DNA from 4 places in the Kitasatospora sp. NPDC056731 genome. Region 4 is predicted to be linked to each of the others. Evidence: riboswitches for the same ligand, from Rfam matches in the RefSeq annotation. Region 4 holds a riboswitch; each other region holds the start of a gene.
What was found. A riboswitch is a leader RNA that binds a small molecule or an ion and turns the genes downstream of it on or off. The one in region 4 is predicted to bind cobalamin.

Region 1 (5,252 bases), on a different contig from region 4:
GTCCGGCGCGGCCGGGTCGCAGGCGAACCGGCAGCCGTCGACGGCCGCGAGGGTCGGCAGCAGGCCGGCCAGCGCGCGCACCATGGTCGACTTCGCGGTGCCCTTCTCGCCGCGCACCAGCACGCCGCCCACGGCCGGCGAGACCGCGTTGAGCAGCAGGCCGAGCCGCAGGTCGGGCATGCCGACGATCGCGGTGAACGGATAGCGGACGTCACTCATGCATACTCCCCAGGTGCCCCGGGCGCCAGGAACGGCAGCGATCCGGCCGCCGGCACCCCGCCCTCGATCAGCTTCCACAGCGCGTCGGTGTCCGCGTGCTCCTCGATCAGGTCGCCCAGCCGGTCCAGCCGGGCCTCGCGCGCCTCGGCGAACGAGGTGTCCGGCGCCGGCACGAACGCCCGGCCCGCCAACGCGGCGACCTCGCGCAGGAGTTCACGACGGAAGCCGTCGTTCTCCAGCGCGCCGTGCCAGGTCGTGCCCCACACCGGGCCGACCCGGCAGCCGTCCAGGCCGCGCCCGTCGTCATCGGAGAAGAACGGCTCGCCCCCCTCCACGGCCACCACCCCGTGGTGGATCTCGTACCCCTCGACCCGCTGCCCGTACGCCGTGCCGACCGGCCGCGCCAGCACCTTCTCGGCGCCGAACCGCACGTGCGTCGGCAGCAGGCCCAGGCCCTCGACCGAGCCGGCCCCGGACTCCACCTCGTCCTCGATCCCGCGCGCCAGCATCTGGTAGCCGCCGCACACCCCGAGGACCGGCAGCCCGGCCGCCGTCCGCGCCTTCAGCGCCGGCTCCAGGCCGCGTTCGCGCAGCCAGGCCAGGTCGGCCACGGTGGCCCGGGTGCCGGGCAGCACCACCAGGTCGGCGTCGGCCAGTTCCTCCGGCCGGGTCACCCAGCGCACCAGCACGCCGGGCTCCTGCGCCAGCGCGTCCAGGTCGGTGAAGTTCGACAGCCGGGGGAAGCGCACCACGGCCACCCGCAGCACGTCCGCCCCGAGCGGGCCGCGGCCGTCGACCCGGTCCACCACCGTGGACAGGTCCAGCGAGTCCTCGGCGTCCAGCCACAGGCCCGGCAGCATCGGCAGGGTGCCGAGCACCGGACGGCCGGTCAGCCCGTGCAGCATCTCCAGGCCGGGCGCCAGCAGCCGCGCGTCGCCGCGGAACTTGTTGACGAACCAGCCCGCCACGTGCCGCTGGTCCTGCGCCGACAGCAGCGCCAGCGTCCCGTACATCGCCGCGAAGACGCCGCCGCGGTCGATGTCCCCGACCACCACCACCGGCAGCCCGGCGGCCGTCGCCAGGCCCATGTTGGCGATGTCCCGGTCCCGCAGGTTGATCTCGGCGGGCGAACCGGCGCCCTCGCAGACCACCACCTCGTAGCGGCGGCGCAGATCCGCCAGGCACTCCAGCGACCGTTCCAGCAGGACGGGCTTGCGCTCGCGGTAGTCCAGCGCGCCCACCTCGGCGACCGGCCGGCCCAGCAGCACCACCTGGCTGCGGCCGTCCGCGCCCGGCTTCAGCAGCACCGGGTTCATCGCCGCCTCCGGCTCCACCCGGGCCGCCTGCGCCTGCATCGCCTGCGCCCGGCCGATCTCGGCGCCGTCGGCGGTGACGAAGGAGTTCAGCGACATGTTCTGCGCCTTGAACGGCGCGACCCGCACCCCCTGCCGGGCCAGCCAGCGGCAGATGCCCGCGGTCACCACGCTCTTGCCCGCGTCCGAGGTCGTCCCGGCGACCAGCAGTGCGTTGCTCATGCCCTTCCCCTCCACCGTGTCATCAGCAAGCGCAGCGCGACGTGCCCCGCGACCGTCGTACCCAGGGCCAGCGCGCCCACCCGCCGGGAGAGCACGCAGGCCCGCTCGATGTCGTCCACCGTCACCGGGCGCAACTCCGCGCCCAGCACCGGCCGGTGCTCCACCCGCTCCCCGTACTGGAGGGTCCCGCCCAGCCGGACGCCCACCGCGCCCGCGAAGGCCGCCTCCGCCTGGCCCGCGTTCGGGCTCGGGTGCGCCGAACCGTCCCGCCGCCAGACCCGCCAGGCCGTTTTCGGCTGCGGCGCGGCGGCCACCGTGAGCAGCGCCGTCAGCCGGGCGCCCGGCCAGCCCGCCACGTCGTCCAGCCGGGCCGAGGCCCAGCCGAACCGGGCGTACCGCGGCGAGCGGTGGCCGACCATCGCGTCCAGCGTGTTCACCGCGCGGAACGCCAGCAGCCCCGGCGTGCCCGCCAGCGTGCCCCAGACCAGCGCGTTCACCACGGCGTCCGCCGTGTTCTCGGCGACCGACTCGACCACCGCGCGGGCGATCTGCGGCCCGTCCAGCGTGCTCGGATCCCGCCCGCACAGGTGCGGCAGCCGTTCCCGCGCGGCCGTCAGGTCGCCCGTGGCCAGCGACCGGCCGATGGTGCGCGCCTCCCGGGTCAGCGAGGTGCCGCCCAGCACCGTCCAGGTAGCGGCGGCCGCCAGCGCGGCCCGGCCCAGCGGACGCCGGCCCACCGTACGGTCCAGGGCCACCGCGCCGGCCGCGACCGCGCCCACGCACAGCGCCGTGTACCCGGCGCCGGCCACCCGGTCGTCCTGCCACACCCGCCGCTCCAGCCGGGTCGCCGCGCCGCCGAACACGGCCACCGGGTGGCCGCGCCGGGGGTCGGCGAAGCGGGCGTCCGCGGCGAAGCCCGCGGCGGCGCCGAGCGCGAACGCGGCGGCGCGGGTCAGCGGGCGCACGGCGGGTTCGGCGGAAGGCCGCGTGGGGTCCGGCGGGTCGGGGCAGCCTGCATCGCGTGCGTGTCCTCACTCAGGGTCCGCGCCCTGGATCGACGTACCGGGGGCGAGAGTCTCCTGGCTTCCGGGTCGGACGCACCCCCGGGCCTTCCAGCGGCTTCTGACGGTCCGCCGTGGCAATGTTCCGAGCGTGCTCCCCGGTGACAGTGGCGGGACCGCGCCGGACTCGCACCGGCTTCCTCTGCATGCCTCCGTTTGGCCCCAGGATCCCATCACGCGGCCGAACCGGGAGTCAACCGAGGTCACGGAGGGGTTGGTCACACCTCGGAGCCCCGTCGCCGGTGCCGTTCTCGCCCGCCCCGCCCGACGCCCCGCCCGCCCGAGGCCCGCCCCGCCCGACGCCCCGCCGTGACCCGGACGGCCCAGCCCGGTGGCCGCCCGCGCGGCCCCCCGGTGAACTGGTGCCCGAACACCGTCCGAGCAGCGCCCGGACACCGCCCGGACACCGTCCGGTCCAAGACCAGCCAAGACCAGCAGAGCGGGGAGCGATATGCGTTGGGGAACCGCGGCCGTCGTGGCGGCCGCCGTCGTCGGCGCCGGGGCCGCCGTCCTGGTGATCGGCCGTCGGGCCTCCGAACGGCTGGTCCACCCGGCGAGCGCCGTCCGGGAGTCGGGCCCCGTCCTGGTGCGGAGCCTCGCCGCGGGCCGGATCACCTTCAACCGCCGCCCCGAGAGCCTGCGCCCCGGCCGCTGGGCCGTGGAGTGGGACGACCACGGCCACGCCGTCGTCGAGGACGTCCTGCACAGCGACGAGAACGGTGTCACCCGCCGCCTCGTCCGCGCCGACCGGGGCACCCTCACTCCCGGCACCGAGGTCCGCTTCACCCCCCGCGTCCACCTCGGCGACCCCACGGAGGCGCTCGGCCTCCCCTTCACCGACACCGCCGCCGACGGCGAACTCGGCGCCCTCCCCGCCTGGCGCCTCGACGGCAAACGCGGCACCTGGGTGATCCTCGTCCACGGCCCCGGCGCCGACCGGCAGCAGACCCTCCCGGTCCTCCCCGTGCTCGACCGCCTCGCCCTGCCCGCCCTCGCCGTCACCTACCGGGGCGACCAGGGCGCCCCCGCCTCGCCGGACGGGCTCGGCCACTTCGGCGAGACCGAGTGGCGCGACGTCGAGTCGGCGGTCCGGCTCGCCCTCGACAGCGGCGCCGGCCGGGTCATCCTGTACGGCTGGTCCCTCGGCGCCACCATGGCCCTCCAGACGGCCTCCCGCTCCGCCTGGGCCCATGCCATCAGCGGTCTCGTCCTGGACTCGCCGGTCCTCGACCTGCCCGCCACCGCCCGCCGCGGCGCCGCCCGGGCCGGCTACACCGGCGCCGCCGCCGAGCTCGGCGCCCTCGCGGCCGAGGGCCGCACCGGCGTCGACCTCGCCGACTTCAGCCGCATCGCCGAGGGTGCCGACCTGCGCGTCCCCACCCTCCTCCTGCACAGCCCCGACGATCAGGTCGCCCCGTTCCGCGCCGCCGAGCGCCTCGCCGCCGCCCGCCCCGGCGTGGTCAGCCTCCGGCCTTTCCCGGGCGCCGACCACACCACCCTCTGGAACTCCGCCCCCACCCACTACACCGAACTCCTCCGCCGCTGGCTCACCCCCCTTCTCTGAACCCAGCCCCCCCGCACGAGAAGTCACACCGACAGGGCCTCTGTACGAAACCCGGACCTCACCCGTCAGCCACGGAGTGTGACCGGTCGGGCGGGTAGCGCGACCGCCGCCGCAAGGGTTGAGCCGGGATGGCATGCCCCCGCCACCTGTTTCCGGCCAGGCGGTTTGCCTCTGTTGCCCGATTGTTGCCCGATCTTGGGGAGGCGCCGTCGACGGCCGCCCGTCCGTACAGCCAACCGGATGTGACAGAAGGCCGGTACAAGGGGAAGACTGCTCGACGTGACGTCTCGGAATCCGCGCGACCGTGATGCCCCGCTCCCTCCGACGATCGGTACTGGTGCGACGGTGACCCGTCTCCCCGGTACGGCCCACCGGCCCGCCGCCGGCAAGCCGGGCGGGGCCGGGGTACCCCGCCGACGAGGGCCCGCTGCGGCGCCCGGTCGGGGGAGGGTTCCCGTACCGGAGGGCTTCCCCGCGCCGGCCGAGCTGGCGCCGCTGGCCCGCCGGATGCTGGTGGACGCCGTCCGGATCGCCCGCTGGGCGGGAGACCTGGAAGAGGTCGACAAGCGGGGCGAGCTGCTGCCCGACGACGCCCGTGCGGCGGGTCGGGCGCTGGCCATGACGGTCGGCGCCGCCGCCAAGGCGTGGGGGCAGGCACTGCTGGTCGGCCTGGTGGAGGCCAGGGACGGCGGTGCGGTCCCGGGCTGGCGCCTGCACGCCTGGGAGCACGACGACGAGGCGGTGGTCCGCGGCTGGTCGGCGCTGTTCGACGCCTGGACGCTGCTGGCTCCGGTGCCGCCGGCCGCCCTGCGGGGCGTGTTCGCGGTGCTGGCCGGCCAGGCGGTGGACCAGGCACCTCAGCTGCTGTCGTTC
Region 2 (5,252 bases), on a different contig from region 4:
GGCGCGGGTCTCGCCGTAGGCCTCGTGGCGGCCCAGCTGCTCGGCCAGGTCGGCGGAGCGCTCGTACGCGGTGAGCATGATGCGCTCGGCGATGAGGGTGGACAGCCGCGCGGCCTCGGCGGAGTCGAAGTCGATCCGCAGCTTGAAGAAGACGTCCTGGAGGCCCATCACGCCGAGGCCGACCGGGCGCCAGCGGGAGTTGGAGGTGCCGGCCTCGGTGGTCGGGTAGAAGTTGATGTCCACCACGCGGTCGAGGAACGTCACGGCGGTGCGGACGGTGGCGTCGAGGCGCTCCCAGTCCATGGCGCCGAGCAGGTCGTCGACGGAGGCTCCGGGGGTGACGTGGGCGCCGAGGTTGACCGAGCCGAGGTTGCAGACGGCGGTCTCGGAGTCGTCCGTGACCTCCAGGATCTCGGTGCACAGGTTCGAGGAGTGCACCGTGCGGCCGGGCAGCGCGGTCTGGTTGGCGGCGCGGTTGGAGGCGTCCTTGAAGGTCATCCAGCCGTTGCCGGTCTGCGCCAGGGTGCGCATCATCCGGGCGTACAGGGTCTGCGCGGGGATGGTGCGCACGGCCTTGCCGGCCAGCTCGGCCTTGCGGTAGGCCTCGTCGAAGTCGGAGCCCCACAGGTCGACGAGCTCGGGCACGTCGGCGGGGGAGAACAGCGACCAGTCCTCGTTGGCGTTGACCCGGCGCATGAACTCGTCCGGGATCCAGTGCGCCAGGTTGAGGTTGTGGGTGCGCCGCGCCTCTTCGCCGGTGTTGTCGCGGAGCTCCAGGAACTCCTCGATGTCGGCGTGCCAGGTCTCCAGGTAGACGCAGGCCGCGCCCTTGCGGCGGCCGCCCTGGTTGACGGCGGCGACCGAGGAGTCGAGGGTGCGCAGGAACGGGACGATGCCGTTGGACTTGCCGTTGGTGCCGCGGATCAGGCTGCCGCGCGAGCGGATGCGCGAGTAGGACAGGCCGATGCCGCCGGCGTGCTTGGACAGCCGGGCGATCTGCGCGTAGCGGTTGTAGATCGAGTCCAGGTTGTCCAGCGGGGAGTCGAGCAGGTAGCAGCTCGACATCTGCGGGTGCCGGGTGCCGGAGTTGAACAGGGTCGGCGAGGAGGTCAGGTACTCCAGCCGGCTCATCAGGCCGTACAGCTCGGCGACCTCGCGCACGGACTGCTCGCTGTCGCCGACCGCCAGGCCGCAGGCGACGCGGAGCAGGAAGTGCTGCGGGGTCTCGATGACCTTGCGGGTGATCGGGTGGCGCAGCAGGTAGCGGGACTGCACGGTGCGCAGGCCGAAGTACTCGAAGCGGTCGTCGCCGTGTACGTCGATCAGCGCGTCCAGGGTGGCGGCGTGCTTGGCGACGAAGGCGGCGGTGGTGTCGCCGATCAGGCCCTCGTCGTGGCCGACGGCGATCGAGGCGGCGAAGGAGCGCGAGCCCTGGCTGTTCGCCTCGTCGACGATCTCCAGGGCGAGCAGCCGGGCGGCCAGCTTCGAGTACTGGGGGTCCTCGGCGATCATCGACGCGGCGGCGTCCACGGCCAGCCCGCGCAGCTCGGCGAAGTCCGAGCCGGCGTGGCGGCCGCGCAGCGCGGCGGCGGCGACATGGCCGGGGTCCACCTGGGGGAGATCGACGCTGCGGTCGGTGAGCAGCCGAAGGAGCGCGCCGCCGGGGTCGGAGACCGTCGGGTCGGTGGGGGCGGGGCCGGTGCCCTGGGCGGGCAGGGTGGCTGAGGCAGCGGTGGTCAAGGCGCTCTCTCCTGGCGGCGATCGGCGGCGGTGATCGGGGGGTACCGGGCCGTTCGGGGCAGGGGAGCACGGCACGTACGCAGAAAGCGTCGCGCGACAGTGGCGTCCCCGGCCCGCCCGCGAGGCCCGGAAGGTAGTTCTCGTGCTGGCGCGGCCTCTGCGGGAGGGCCCGTGCGCACACCGTCGGCAGGTACTCGGACTCGCGGGGCGGCTGCTGGAGCCGCCCGCTCACCGCTGCGGGGCAGTCCCGGATTCGCACCGGGTTCCCCTGCATCGACAGCAGGATTGAGCATACATCTTGTGGTGTCTCTCTGATGCGACCCCACATGTAGTACGGCGCGGTGTGTCGGAGCGATAACCGGGGGTGCTGGGAGGGGGCGGGTCGTGGCCTTGGGGCGCCTCGGATCCGGGCTCCCGGGGCCCTGGTTCCGGGCTCCCGGCGCGCTGATTCCGGGCTCCGGCGTCCTGGTTTCGATACGGAACGGTCACCGGGCGGACCGGCTGGCGGGGGCATGCCCTACGATCTGGGCGCATGAGCGAGCGAAGCGCCGAGGGGCGCGTTTCGCGAAGCGATCATCGAGCGAAGCGAGGGGGCGCGTGAGCGACGGAACTGGCGCACCCGGGCAGGGTCCGCAGGGAACGCCTCCCACCGGGCCGGGGGACGCGTACGGTCAGCAGCCGCCGGTGGTGCCCGGTCCGGTGTTGCCGCCGAGCGGGGGCTTCGGGCCGCCGCCGGCCTCGTACGGGCCTCCGGTGCCGCCTCCGCAGCCCGGCCCGCCGGGGCAGCCTCCGCTGCCGCAGCCGGGCCAGCAGCTGCCGCCGCAGTGGCAGCCGAACCCCCAGGCGCACCCCCAGCCGTACCCGCAGCCCCAGGCGCCGCAGCGCGCCGAGCCGAACTGGCAGGCGCTGGCGGACCGCAACGCGGCGGACGACAAGCGCCGCCGCCGGCTGCGGGCCCTCGGCGTGGCGGTCGCGGTCGTCCTGGTCGGCGGCCTGGTCGCGGGAGGGACGGTGCTGCTGACGAAGGGCGACGGCGACAAGCCGCCCGCCGGGCCGACCGCCTCGGCCTCCAACCGGCCGTCCTCTGTCGCGCAGAGTGCCGCACCGAGTGCCGCCCAGAGCACCGCGCCAAGTGCCGCCGGCACCCCGGGCGGCGCGCCGGACGACCCGTCGAAGCCGATCTGGGAGGCCGCCACCGACCCGGCGCCGCAGGACGCGGGGGCGCTGTTCTCCGCGCTCCAGGTGACGGTCAACGGCGCCACCTGGAACCGGACCTTCGTCTCGCTGGACTCGCCCTGCTGGGACGGGAACTCGACGACCGGCGGGCTCGGCAAGGTCCTCGGTGACCAGGGCTGCCAGAAGGTGCTCCGGGCGACCTACGTCTCCGGCGACAGCGCGGTGACCGTCGGCGTCGCGGTCTTCGACCACAAGATCCAGGCCGAGACCTCGATGAAGAGCTACACCGGCCACCTCAAGGGCGCCGTCGCGCCGGGCGCGCCGGCCTTCTGCGCCACGCCGGGCTGCACCAACACGCACAACACCCTGGGCCGGTACGCCTACTTCACGGTCGAGGGCTCGGCGAAGGGCGGCGACACCGCCGACGCCGCCGCCACCGCGGCGGCCGCCGGTTTCGGTGAGCACGTGAAGGGCCAGCTGCTCCAGCGCGCCAAGGCCGCATCCGCGGCCGCGCCGGGTGCGCCGGGGGCCGCCGCGGCCGGCTGATCCGCCGTGACACCCCGGCCCCGGCGGGTTCGCTCGCCGGGGCCGGGGGAGTGTGGCAGGCTCTCGGGGCAGTCATTCGTACGAGTGTTCCGGTTGTGTCCGCCTGGGCCGGTGCCGGCGAGCAACCGGAGGAGCGGTCCGTGGCCCTGCCCAGAGCCCTGCGCGGCAAGCCCGCCGTCCTGGCCGCGGCCGGGGTCGTGGTGGCCGCGGGCGCCGTGGCGCTGTTGCAGCGCGACGGCCGGGCCGACGGCGAACAGCCCGCCCGCGTCCCGGTGGCGGTCGGTTTCTCCGGCCGCACCCTGCCGCCGGAGGTCGGCCGGGACCTGCTCGCCCGGGACCCGCAGGCCTCGCCGAACGCCCGGGCCGTCCAGCAGCTGCTCGCCGACCTGGAGGGGCAGGCCCGCACCGGGCAGAGCGGCGGGACGGTGATCGGCCAGCACGTCGAGGCGCACAACGAGCGCAACAACCCCGAGTACGGCGACTACCGCGGCACCAAGCAGGTCGGCTACTACTACAAGAAGGCCGCCGACCTCACCGGCAAGCTGCCCGGCTTCGTCGAGACCGACCTCGGCCCCGGCTACGGCCAGACCGGCTGGGGCGTCGGCGACCCGCGCTCCTACTCGGCCGGCCGGTGGCCCACCTGCCGGGCCGGCTGGCAGTACACCGACGACGCCGTCGACCTGCTCTCCGCCGTCTGGTCCGGCCACCCGCGCGCCGACGACGGCAGCTACGGCACGGCCGGCGTCCAGCACAACTGCGACGGCACCACCACCGAACTGCCCGACAACGGCGGGGGGCCGGCCGGGATCGTCGGCATGTCCTTCCACCAGCCCTACCCCGGTTCGGACGTCAAGTCCTTCGAGCAGGTGCTCTGTTCGAACTCCCCGGCCGCCAAGGACAAGGGCTGGTTCGGCCGGGTCGTCGACAGTGCGCACGACACCCCCGAGTACCGCGCGCTGATGACCGACCTGTCCTACCTGGCCGACCACCTGGAGTACCTGGCCGCCCACGACGTGCCGGTGCTGCTGCGCCCGTACCACGAGATGAACGTGCAGGACTGTGCCCGCAGGTTCTGGTGGTCGGGCCAGAAGCCGGCCGACTACCAGGCGCTGTGGCGGATCACCTACCGCTACCTGGTGGAGACCAGGGGCCTGCACAACCTGCTGTTCGTCTGGACGCCGGTGTCCTGGGACGGAGCCCCCGGCGCGGACCCGTGGGACTACTACCCGGGCTCCCAGTACGTCGACGTGGTCGGGGTGGACGACTACAGCGGCAGCCCCGCGCGCCCGATCGGCACCGGCGAGGTGTGGACCAAGCGGTACTACGACGGGCTCGCCGCCTACGGCAAGCCGCGGATCCTGGCCGAGTCCTTCGCCGTCCCGGTCAACTCCCGCCAGCCGGACACGCTGCGGCGCACGCCCTGGACGATCTGGACGGTGTGGGGGCAGTCGCTCACCTCGGACAACCTGACGCCGGACCAGCCGCGCAACTCCGGCGCGGACGTCAACGCCACCTACCACAGCCCGCTGGCGCTCACCGGCGGCGCCGGCCCGTTCGGCGCGAACGTCGACTGGGGTGGCCTGCACGTTCGTTGAGCCGCCCCGCGCGTTCGTCGAGCCGCCCCGCACGTCCGCCGAGCCGGTCGCCGCGAGGTGCGCTACACCACTGAATTCCGTTGAACGGCCAGAATACCGTGTCCGTTGTGCCGTGTGGCATCCTGTGGCGGCGAAGCCGAGGGGCTGACGCCGGGACGGGCCCGGCGGGGCGGGGGTGCGGGATGGGACAGGCAC
Region 3 (5,252 bases), on a different contig from region 4:
GCAGGGCGCAGCAGGGGCAGTCGTTCACCAGCGGGACGTCGGCGGCGTCGAACCCGCCTCCCGCGTCGCGCAGTTCGCGGTGGACGACGCCCTGCGAGGCCTCCCGCAGGTCGTGGTGGAGGACCACCGCGTCCACCGCGGCCGCGGCCAACTCCCAGACGGCGGCGCGGCGTTCGGCGGCGTGCAGGCCGGCCACGACCACCACGGGCAGCTTGATCCCGTCCACGCCGCTCACCAGCTGGCCTTGCGGACGCCGGGCAGGTGGCCGGCGTGGGCGTGGACGCGGAGGTTGACCCGGGAGAGGCCGAAGGCGCGCAGGTAGCCGCGGGGGCGGCCGTCGACGGCGTCGCGGTTGCGGATCCGGGTGGCGCTGGCGTCACGGGGCTGGCGGGCGAGTTCGGCCTGGGCGGCGGCGCGTTCGGCGGGGGCGGTGCCGGGGTGGGCGATGATCCGCTTGAGCTCGGCGCGGCGCTCGGCGTACCGGGCCACGACGGCGCGGCGCTGCTCGTTCTTGGCGATCTTGCTCTGCTTGGCCATCAGACCTTCCCCCCTCGGGCGCGGATGCGGGCGACGGCGGCCTCGATGCCGATCGTGTCGATGGTGCGGATGCCCTTGGCGCTGAGGGTGAGCCGGACGTACCGGCCCTCGCCGGGCAGCCAGTAGCGCTTGTGCTGGATGTTGGGGTCGAAGCGGCGGCGGGTGCGGCGGTGCGAGTGCGAGATCGCGTTGCCGAATCCGGGCCTGCGGCCGGTGAGTTGGCAGTGGGCGGACATGGGTGCTCCCTGGCGTCCGGGAATGGGCGGGACGGAGCTCACGCTACACCAGATGAAAATGACTTCCATTTCGGTGTACGGTTTCGCCCCGGCCCCGAACACCCCGCCAACCCGCCAACCCGCCAACCCGCCAACCCGGGAGGACACCCATGGCCCGCAATGAACTGCGCCCCGTCATCAAGCTCCGCTCCACCGCCGGCACCGGCTACACGTACGTGACCCGCAAGAACCGCCGCAACGACCCGGACCGGATGGTCCTGCGCAAGTACGACCCGGTCGCGCGCCGGCACGTCGACTTCCGCGAAGAGCGCTGAACCCCGCCCGCCCGAGCTGAACCCCGCACCGACGAGACGCCGACCGGCAGCGACCCGTACCGCCCCCCAGCGGCGAAACGGCGCCTCCCCCGGGATCCCGGGGGAGGCGCCGTCGCTGCTCGGTGCCGTCGCCGCTCGCAGCCGTGTCGCTACTCGGCGGCCACCCAGCGCTTCTCCACCCGGGCCAGCTTCCAGTAGGCGATCGCCGCGGCCCAGACCACCACGAACAGCCCGGCGATCGCGTAGCCGACGTTGTCCAGCGAGATGCCCGCGATCCAGCCGGTGACCGGGTCGGTCAGATCGAGCTTCTCGTGCAGCACGCCGACCAGCTCGATGGTGCCGATGACGAAGGCCACCGCGATCGACAGCCCGGTGATCGTCAGGTTGTAGTACACCTTCCGGACCGGGTTGGCGAAGGCCCACTGGTACGCGAAGTTCATGAACGTCCCGTCCAGGGTGTCGAACAGGCTCATCCCGGCCGCGAACAGCAGCGGCAGGCAGACGATCGCGTACCAGGGCAGCCCGGCCGCCGCGCCCGACCCGGCCATCACCATCAGGGTGACCTCGGTCGCGGTGTCGAAGCCCAGCCCCAGCACCATGCCCACCGGGAACATCTGCCCGGGCCGGGTGATCGAGCGGGTCGCCCGGTTCAGCACCCGGGCCATGAAGCCCCGCGAGTTGAGGTGCTCCTCCAACTGCGCCTCGTCGTACGACCCCGCCCGCATCGCCCGGAACACCTTGAGGATGCCGAGCAGCGCGGCCAGGTTGAGCGCGCCGATCAGGTAGAGGAACGCGCCGGAGGCCGTCGTGCCGACCATCCCGAGCCACTTGTGGGTGGTCGAGTCGTCGTCCATCAGCGTGCTGGCCAGCTGCGCGCCGCCCGCCACCAGGGCGGCCATCAGCACCACCATCGAGGAGTGCCCGAGGGCGAACCAGAAGCCGACCGAGACCGGCCGCTTGCCGTCCGCCATCAGCTTGCGGGTGGTGTTGTCGATCACCGCGATGTGGTCGGCGTCGAAGGCGTGCCGCATGCCGAGGGTGTACGCGGTGATCCCCAGGCCCACGCCGAAGACCTGGGTGCCGACCGCGTAGTTGTGGGGCGCGACCAGGAAGATGAGCGTCCCGAACGCCACCACGTGCATGGCCAGGATCACCCCCATCAGCCCGGCCGTGCGAACGGTGTCCTCGCGCTTCCAGCGGAACGTGGGCAGCACGGACGGTGTCGCCGGCGCCTCGGCGGCGGCGGTTTCGGGCAGGGTCATTCGGGTCACGCTCCAGCACCTCGTGGAAACACTTCGTGAGATGCCGTGGCCGGTCTCCTGGCTTACGGGGGTCCCGTACCCGCCTTCCCAGGTGCGCGAGGCTCCCAGTGGCGTCGTGGGTACGGACGTCTCTCCATCGTCGACGATCACGATGGCCCGATCACAGTGGCGAGGGCCGCTCCGGACTGGGACCCCTGAGGATCCGTCACCGGTCTTCCCGAGCACCACGGCGGGGAACACCGTAGGGGCCAGGACCCACCCTTGCAAGGCTGCGCACCTGCGCAGGTGTCCAGGATCACAGGCCCCCTCCTGCAACAATGTGCGCATGCATCTCGTACCGGCCGACCGCGCGGGCCACCGCACCATCGACGGACACCGGGTCTGCGAGGCCATCGCCGCGATCGGCGACCCCGCCCACGTCCGCACCTGGGCCGAGCGGTTCTCCCTGCTCGCCGACCCCGGGCGGCTCGCCCTCCTGCTCGCCCTCCACCGGGCCGGCCCGCTCGCCGTCTCCGACCTCGCCGTCGCCACCGGCATGCGCGACCCCGCCGTGTCCCAGGCTCTGCGACTGCTCCGCACCGCGGGCGTGGTCACCGGGGACAAGGACGGGAGGGTCGTGCGCTACCGGCTCGTGGACGAGGCCATGCGCCCCCTCCTCGACGCGTGCGCCGCCGCCGAACACCACGAGCCCACCGCGGCCTTCGGCTGACCAGCCGGACAGGGCCTGGTCAGGCCGCCTGGCAGGCGGGGCACCAGAAGAGGTTGCGCGCGGCGTGCTGCTCCGTCCGGACGTCGGTGCCGCAGACCAGGCAGGGCATCGCGGCCCGCCGGTAGACGTACACCTCGCCGCCGTGGTCGTCGACGCGCGGCGGGCGGCCCATCGCCTCGGGGGTGTGCTCGGGGCGGACGGTGTCGATCCGGCCCGCGCCGACGCCCTCGCGCATCAGGGCGACCAGGTCGGCCCAGATCGCGTCCCACTCGCCCCGGGTGAGGTCGCGACCGGCGCGGTACGGGTCGATCCCGTGGCGGAACAGCACCTCGGCCCGGTAGACGTTGCCCACCCCGGCCAGCACCTTCTGGTCCATCAGCAGCGCGGCGACGGTCGTCCGGCTGGCCGATATCCGGCGCCAGGCGGCCTGCGGGTCGGCGTCGGCGCGCAGCGGGTCGGGGCCCAGCCGGGCGGCGACGGCGGCCTTCTCCGCGCCGGTGACCAGCGCGCAGGTGTTGGGGCCGCGCAGATCGGCGTAGCCGTCGTCGTTGGCCAGCCGCAGCCGGACCAGGCCGACCGGCTCGGGCGCGGGCCCGGTGCCGAAGGCGAAGCCGCCGTAGAGGCCGAGGTGGACGTGCACCCAGCCGCCCTCCTCGAAGCCGAGGAACAGGTGCTTGCCGACGGCTTCGGCCGCGGTGAGCAGCTGCCCGTCGATGGCCTTGGCCTCGTCGGCGAACCGGCCCTGCGGGCTGGACACCTCGACCGGGCGGCCGCCGAAGGCCTTCCGGTTCTCGGCGGCGAGGCGGTGGATGATGTGGCCTTCCGGCACGGGCGTCAGCTCCCCCGGGGTGGTTCGACAGGACCCGCACATCATCGCAGTCGGCACCGACAGCGCCGGATCGTCGCAGGTCAGCGGACCGGCATGCCCATCAGCCGGGCCAGGATGACGCGGTCCAGCTCGGCGGCGGTGCCGGCCACGTCCAGGTACGAGTTGTCGATGATCGGCAGCCCGGAGTTGTACCAGCCGGCCATCCGGCCGTGGATCCGCGCCACCTCCTCGTCACCGAGCCGCCGGGTGCCGCCGCGCCGGGCGTTGCGGTGCAGCACGGAGTCCAGGCTGGGCAGTAGCACGACCGGGATCATGCCGGGGCCGATGTGCCGCTTCCAGCCGCCGAGGCCGATGGCCGGGCGGTCCGGGAAGACGGCGTCGTCGATGATGCAGGAGATGCCGTTGGCGAGGTAGTTGCGGCAGGCGAAGCCGCAGGTGCGGCGGGCCAGCCGGTACTGCGCCTCGGAGGCGTTGTTCCAGCCGGACTGCGGGTTGGCGAAGCCGGACTGCACCCACTCGCGGACGTCGTCCAGGCTGATGTGCGCGGTCGGGCTGGGCCGGCGCTCGGCCCAGTACCGGGCGACGGTGGTCTTGCCCGCCCCGGCCGGGCCGATCAGCAGGACGGCGATCGGACTGGCGGGCGCGTGCCGCTGCGGCGGGTGGGCGGGGAGTTGCACGGGCGCGCCGGAGGGCAGCACGAAGTGCCCGGTGGCCCCGACGGGGACCGGCGCACTGGGCGCGGGCGCAGGTGCGGCCGGAGCGGGCGCGAGAACAGGAGCCGGAACGGGCGGCACGGGAGCAGGCGGCACCGGAACGAGCGGCACCGGAGCGGCCGGAGCCGGCGGCGCAGCGGCGGGAACAGGAGCCGGAGCGGGCGGCACCGGCGGCGGCGCGGCGGCCCCCGACGGCTGCGGCCCCGGCGGAGCGGCGGGACGCGGCGGGACGTGCCCACCCCCGGCGTACTGCGTCACGGTCACCTCCCGACACCTCTCAGCGGGGAGACTACACGGCGGCCCGGCGGCGGGCACAGTCCGCCGCCGGGCCGCTGACCAGGCGTCAGCGCGTGGTGAGTTGCTCGGCCAGGGCGCGCAGGGCCAGCTCGTACGAGCCGAGCCCGAATCCCGCGATGGTGCCGGAGGCCACCGCGGCGATCACCGAGGTGTGCCGGAAGGTCTCCCGGGCGTACGGGTTGGAGATGTGCACCTCGATCAGCGGCGCGGTGCGCTGCGAGGCGGCGTCCCGCATCGCGTACGAGTAGTGCGTGAACGCGCCCGGGTTGATCACCACGGGCACCTTGCCGTCGGCCGCCTCGTGCAGCCACTCCACCATCTGCTGCTCGGAGTTGGTCTCGTGCACCTCGACCTC
Region 4 (5,252 bases):
CTGATCGTCCTCAACCGCCCCGCGGCCCTGAACGCCCTCACCCACGGCATGGTGCAAAGGATCTCCGAAGCCCTGGACACGTGGGAGGAGGACGAGCGGGTCGACACCGTGGTCATCTCCGGCGCCGGTGAGCGGGCCTTCTGCGCCGGCGGCGACATCGTCGCCATCCACCGCGCCGCCACCGGCGCGGACCCGGGCGCGGTGGAGGAGTTCTGGCGCGACGAGTACCGCCTCAACGCCCGCATCGCCCGCTACCCCAAGCCCTACGTCGCGCTCATGAGCGGCATCGTGATGGGCGGCGGGGTCGGGGTCTCCGCCCACGGTAGCGTCCGGATCGTCACCGAGACCACGCGCATCGCCATGCCCGAGGCCGGCATCGGCTTCGTCCCCGACGTCGGCGGCACCTACCTGCTCGCCCTCGCCCCCGGCGAGCTGGGTACCCACCTGGCCCTGACCGCGGGCTCCGTCGGCGCCGCGGACGCGCTGCTCTGCGGCCTCGCCGACCACTTCGTCCCGGCCGAGCGGCTGCCCGCGCTGCTGGACGACCTGGCCGAACTCCCCGTGCACGACGCCCTCGAACGGAACGTCGGGCCCGCACCGGCCGGCGTGCTGGACGGTCGGCGGGCGTGGATCGACCACTGCTACGGGGCCGACACCGTGGAGGAGATCCTCGACCGCCTGCGGGACAGCGGCGAACCGGAGGCCAAGGAGGCCGCGGACCGGATCGCCGCCAACTCGCCCGCCGCCGTGAAGGCCACCCTCGCCGCCCTGCGCCGGGCCCGCACCCTCGGCCCGCTGGAGGCCGTCCTCGACCAGGAGTACCGGACCTCCTGCGCGGCGCTCTCCACGCCGGACCTGGCCGAGGGGATCCGCGCCCAGGTGATCGACAAGGACCGCTCCCCGCGGTGGAACCCGTCGACGCTGAGCGCCGTCGAGCCCGCCACGGTGGCCCGCTACTTCGCCCCGCTCGGCGACCGGGAACTCGGCCTGGCCCCCACCACACCCCTGGAGCGCTGGTGACCCACCGCAACGGATTCAACGGAGTCAACGGATTCAACGGAGTCATCGGATTCATCGGACTCGGCAACATGGGCGGCCCGATGGCCGCCAACCTCGCCACGGCCGGACACACCGTGACCGGTTACGACCTGGCGCCCGAGGCACTGCGGCGGGCGTCCCGGACGGAGAGCGGCGTCCGTCCGGCGCGGTCCGCGACCGAGGCGGTGCGGGAGGCCGACGTCGTCATCAGCATGCTGCCGGCCGGCCGGCACGTGCTGGCCGCCTACGCGGACCTGCTGCCCGCCGCCCGCCCGGGAACGCTCTTCGTCGACTGCTCCACGATCGACGTCGCGGACGCCCGGGCGGCGCACGACCTCGCCGTGCACGCCGGGCACCGGGCCGTGGACGCGCCGGTCTCCGGCGGGGTGGTCGGCGCCACGGCCGCCAGCCTCACCTTCATGGTCGGAGCCGCCGAGCCGGACTTCGAGGCGGCCCGGCCCGTGCTGGAGGCGATGGGCCGCAAGGTCGTGCACTGCGGACCCCCCGGAGCGGGGCAGGCCGCGAAGATCTGCAACAACATGATCCTGGGCATCTCGATGATCGCGGTCAGCGAGGCCTTCGTGCTCGGAGAGAGCCTCGGACTCAGCCACCAGGCCCTCTACGACGTCGCCTCGACCGCCTCCGGCCAGTGCTGGGCGCTCACCACCAACTGCCCCGTCCCCGGGCCGGTGCCGACCAGCCCGGCCAACCGCGACTACGCGGCCGGGTTCGCCGCCGCCCTGATGGCCAAGGACCTCGGCCTCGCCGCCGGAGCCGCCGAGGCCGCCGGCCTGCCCACCGAACTCGGACGCAGGGCGGCACAGCTGTACGCGGACTTCGCGCAGGCCGACGACGGCGCCGGCCTGGACTTCTCGGCGATCATCACCACCCTGAGGGAGGACGGCAAGTGACCGGCTACGAGACGATCCTGGCCGAGCGCAAGGGCCGGGTGGGGCTGATCACGCTCGACCGGCCCAAGGCGCTCAACGCGCTCAGCACCCTCCTGATGAACGAAGTCGTGCAGGCGGCAACGGAGTTCGACCGGGACCCGGAGATCGGCTGCCTGGTCATCACCGGCTCGGAGAAGGCCTTCGCGGCCGGCGCCGACATCAAGGAGATGCAGTCCCTCGACTTCGTCGACGCCTACCTCGGCGACTGGTTCGCCGCCTGGGACCGCTTCGCCGCGCTGCGCAAGCCCGTCGTGGCGGCCGTGGCGGGCTACGCGCTGGGCGGCGGCTGCGAGCTGGCGATGCTGTGCGACGTCCTCCTGGCGGCGGACACCGCGAAGTTCGGGCAGCCGGAGATCAAGCTCGGCGTCATCCCCGGCATCGGCGGCTCGCAGCGGCTGACCCGGGCGGTCGGCAAGGCGAAGGCGATGGAGCTCTGCCTGACCGGCCGGATGATGGGCGCCGAGGAGGCCGAGCGGGCCGGCCTGGTCTCCCGGATCGTCCCGGCGGACCAGCTGCTGGCCGAGGCCCTGACGGTGGCCGAGACCGTCGCGGCGATGTCCACCCCGGCGGCGGTCATGCTCAAGGAGAGCGTCAACCGCTCGTACGAGACCACGCTCGCCGAGGGCGTCCGCTTCGAACGGCGCCTGTTCCACGCCACGTTCGCCACGGCGGACCAGAAGGAGGGCATGGCGGCCTTCGCCGAGAAGCGCCCGCCGGAGTTCCTCAACCGCTGACGGTCCGAGCGGTTCGCGGCGCGATGTGGCGGACGATCCCTTGACCGGATCTTCTCCGTATCGCCATGATGAGCCGTCAAGTTGTGACTCCGCCGCTGGGGGAAGTCCGGTTCGAATCCGGCGCTGACCCGCAACGGTAGGCCGCCGGCTCCACGCCGGCGGCGAGCCCGAGTACCCGGCGGCGGAGGTGTGTCGTCCCCTCCTCCCGTCGTGGTCTGCGGGCCGGAGCTCCGAGGGCTGCCCGGCTGTTGCCGCCGTCCTCCGGGCCCCTGCGTGCGGGCCCGGAAAGGCACCCATGCCCACGCTCCGCCGCACTCTCGGTCTGCTCGCGATACCCGCCCTCGCGCTCGCCACCGTCCTCCCGGCGGCCGCTGCCGCCCAGGCCGCGCCTGTTGTCGCGACCTCGTCCCCGACGATCCGCCCCGATGCCGCCGCCGGCGGCTGGCTGGCCCGTCAGCTCGTCGACGGCGACCACTTCGAGTCCGTCTTCAACGGCACCGCCTACCCCGACCAGGGCCTGACCATCGACGCCGTGCTGGCCTTCGCCGCCTCGCGCAGCTCCGACCAGGCCGCCACGAAGGCCACCGCCTGGCTGGCCAAGCCCGAGATCATCACCGGCTACCTCGGCGACGGCACCACCGAGGCCTACGCGGGCGCGACCGCCAAGCTGCTGCTCGCCGTCGAGGTACGCGGCGGGAACCCGACGGCCTTCGGCGGCGTCGACCTGCCCGCCCGGCTGCGCTCCCTCCAGACCGCCGACGGCCGGTTCTCCGACCGCTCGCAGTGGGGCGACTACAGCAACGCCTTCGGCCAGTCCCTGGCCCTGATCGCCCTGCACCGCACGGCCGGCGGCGCCCCGGCGGCCGCCGTCGACTTCCTCGCCAACAGCCAGTGCGCGGACGGCGGTTACCCGCTCTCCTTCGGCCAGGCCACCTGCACCAGCGACCCGGACGCCACCGCGCTCGCCGCCCAGGCCCTGGCCGCGACCGGCCGCACCGCCAAGGCCAACGCCGGGCTCGGCTGGCTGACCGCCCACCAGAACGCCGACGGCGGCTTCCCGGCCGCCGGGGCCGCCGCGTCCAACGCCAACACCACCGGCCTCGCCACGCAGGCACTGCTGGCCGGCGGACGCTTCGGGGCCGGACTCAAGGGCTGGAGCAGCCTGGTCAAGCTCCAGCAGGGCTGCTCCGCCGACCCGGGCGTGCGCGGGGCGGTCGCCTACGACGCGACCGGCTTCAACCCGGCCACCGGCGCCCGGGCCACCGCGCAGGCCGTCCTCGGCCTGGCCGGCACCCCGCTGGCCACCCTCTCCGCCACGGGTGCCCGCCCGGACGCGCCCGTGCCGGCCTGCCCGGCGACCACCCACTGACCACCCGCTGACCCCGAGAGGAGAGCTCCGATGACCGACACCCTGGCGCCCGCGCGCCCGGCCCGCCGCACCCTCGGCTCGATCGCCGCCGCCGCTGCCCTCACCGCCGGCCTGCTCGGCGCCTCCGCCGTCCAAGCCCCGCAGGCGCAGGCCGCCGCCTGCGACGGCACCACCGGCGTCACCGTCGTGGTCGACTCCACCGCCGTCGGCGGCGGCATCCAGACCGGCTGCGCACCCGGCGACCCGGCCAGCGGCCTGGCCGCGCTGACCGGCGCCGGGTTCGCGTACACCTTCCACCCGCGCTACCCGGGCTTCGTCTGCACCATCAACGCCCTGCCGACGACCTGCACCAACCCCACCGGCAGCGCCTACTGGTCGTACTGGCACGCCCAGCACGGCGGCCCCTGGTCGTACAGCAACCTCGGCGCGGGCAGCTACAACCCGGCACCCGGCGACGTCGAGGGCTGGTCCTTCGGCGCCGGCGCCCAGCCGGGCGTCCCCGCCCCCTGATCTCCGGCGGCGTACTGGTGCCCCGGCCCCTCCGGAAGGGGGGCCGGGGCACCGGCGGTACGGCTGTTGCGTGATGTTCGGCGCCGCCGGGCGAGGGAAGGCGAATGCCAGGTCGGCGGATCACCGTCACCTGGCCCAGGGCATTTCCGTCGACCCGGTGGGCCGGTACCAGGTGATGCCCCACTCCGCGCCCCAGTCCTTGCCGGTCCAGTCGTAGGCGGGTGTCCAGAGTGGCCGGGCCGGTTGAGGTCCCCACTCCTCCGGGTCCGGGCGCACCAGCAACTCGTCCTCATGGGCGTAGCCGCCGGTGAGTACGGTCGCCACGAACTCCGCGAAGCCGCCGTCGAAACGGTCGAGCGCACCGTCGTCGACGCCACCGAAGTCGCAGAAGACGGCCACCGGCCACTGCTCCGGGTCCGGGCCGTCGGTCAGCCAACAGCAGTAGTTGTGGTTGCTGTTCATGCCCCAGGGCAGCAGCCCGCCCGGGTCCGGGAACACAGGGGTGCGCTCCTGGTCCCAGAACTCGTCCTCGCCCTCGACCTGCCCCCGGAACTCGGTGTCGGTCTCGAAACGCCACCCCGCCAGGCCGCCCGGCGAACCGGCTCCGTGGGAGCGCTCCGTCGGCGACCGCACACCCCACTCGCCGTTCAG

Region 1: it holds a riboswitch for cobalamin, as region 4 does, so the genes downstream of both, AB0R04_RS07540 (cobalamin biosynthesis protein) here and AB0R04_RS26370 (prenyltransferase/squalene oxidase repeat-containing protein) in region 4, are expected to answer to the same signal.
Region 2: it holds a riboswitch for cobalamin, as region 4 does, so the genes downstream of both, AB0R04_RS32135 (ribonucleoside-diphosphate reductase subunit alpha) here and AB0R04_RS26370 (prenyltransferase/squalene oxidase repeat-containing protein) in region 4, are expected to answer to the same signal.
Region 3: it holds a riboswitch for cobalamin, as region 4 does, so the genes downstream of both, AB0R04_RS19610 (HoxN/HupN/NixA family nickel/cobalt transporter) here and AB0R04_RS26370 (prenyltransferase/squalene oxidase repeat-containing protein) in region 4, are expected to answer to the same signal.

The regions. Positions count from the first base shown of each region.
Region 1 covers NZ_JBFBNR010000005.1:205,038-210,289, forward strand. Annotated here, with positions in the region: gene AB0R04_RS07530 (putative cobaltochelatase) at 1-219, opposite strand, end outside; gene AB0R04_RS07535 (cobyric acid synthase) at 216-1,754, opposite strand; gene AB0R04_RS07540 (cobalamin biosynthesis protein) at 1,751-2,719, opposite strand; cobalamin riboswitch at 2,827-2,959, opposite strand; gene AB0R04_RS07545 (alpha/beta hydrolase) at 3,267-4,379, shown strand; gene AB0R04_RS07550 (hypothetical protein) at 4,725-5,252, shown strand, end outside.
Region 2 covers NZ_JBFBNR010000046.1:13,689-18,940, reverse strand. Annotated here, with positions in the region: gene AB0R04_RS32135 (ribonucleoside-diphosphate reductase subunit alpha) at 1-1,716, opposite strand, end outside; cobalamin riboswitch at 1,908-2,050, opposite strand; gene AB0R04_RS32130 (hypothetical protein) at 2,494-3,462, shown strand; gene AB0R04_RS32125 (glycosyl hydrolase) at 3,603-5,057, shown strand; gene AB0R04_RS32120 (hypothetical protein) at 5,240-5,252, shown strand, end outside.
Region 3 covers NZ_JBFBNR010000017.1:59,647-64,898, forward strand. Annotated here, with positions in the region: gene AB0R04_RS19590 (GTP-binding protein) at 1-235, opposite strand, end outside; gene rpsN (30S ribosomal protein S14) at 232-537, opposite strand; gene rpmB (50S ribosomal protein L28) at 537-773, opposite strand; gene rpmG (50S ribosomal protein L33) at 923-1,087, shown strand; gene AB0R04_RS19610 (HoxN/HupN/NixA family nickel/cobalt transporter) at 1,237-2,349, opposite strand; cobalamin riboswitch at 2,379-2,593, opposite strand; gene AB0R04_RS19615 (metalloregulator ArsR/SmtB family transcription factor) at 2,675-3,058, shown strand; gene AB0R04_RS19620 (DNA-formamidopyrimidine glycosylase family protein) at 3,078-3,887, opposite strand; gene AB0R04_RS19625 (AAA family ATPase) at 3,968-4,768, opposite strand; gene aroQ (type II 3-dehydroquinate dehydratase) at 4,944-5,252, opposite strand, start outside.
Region 4 covers NZ_JBFBNR010000028.1:88,495-93,746, reverse strand. Annotated here, with positions in the region: gene AB0R04_RS26385 (enoyl-CoA hydratase/isomerase family protein) at 1-1,020, shown strand, start outside; gene mmsB (3-hydroxyisobutyrate dehydrogenase) at 1,017-1,949, shown strand; gene AB0R04_RS26375 (enoyl-CoA hydratase) at 1,946-2,722, shown strand; cobalamin riboswitch at 2,780-2,920, shown strand; gene AB0R04_RS26370 (prenyltransferase/squalene oxidase repeat-containing protein) at 3,018-4,091, shown strand; gene AB0R04_RS26365 (flagellar hook-length control protein FliK) at 4,122-4,601, shown strand; gene AB0R04_RS26360 (SMI1/KNR4 family protein) at 4,728-5,252, opposite strand, start outside.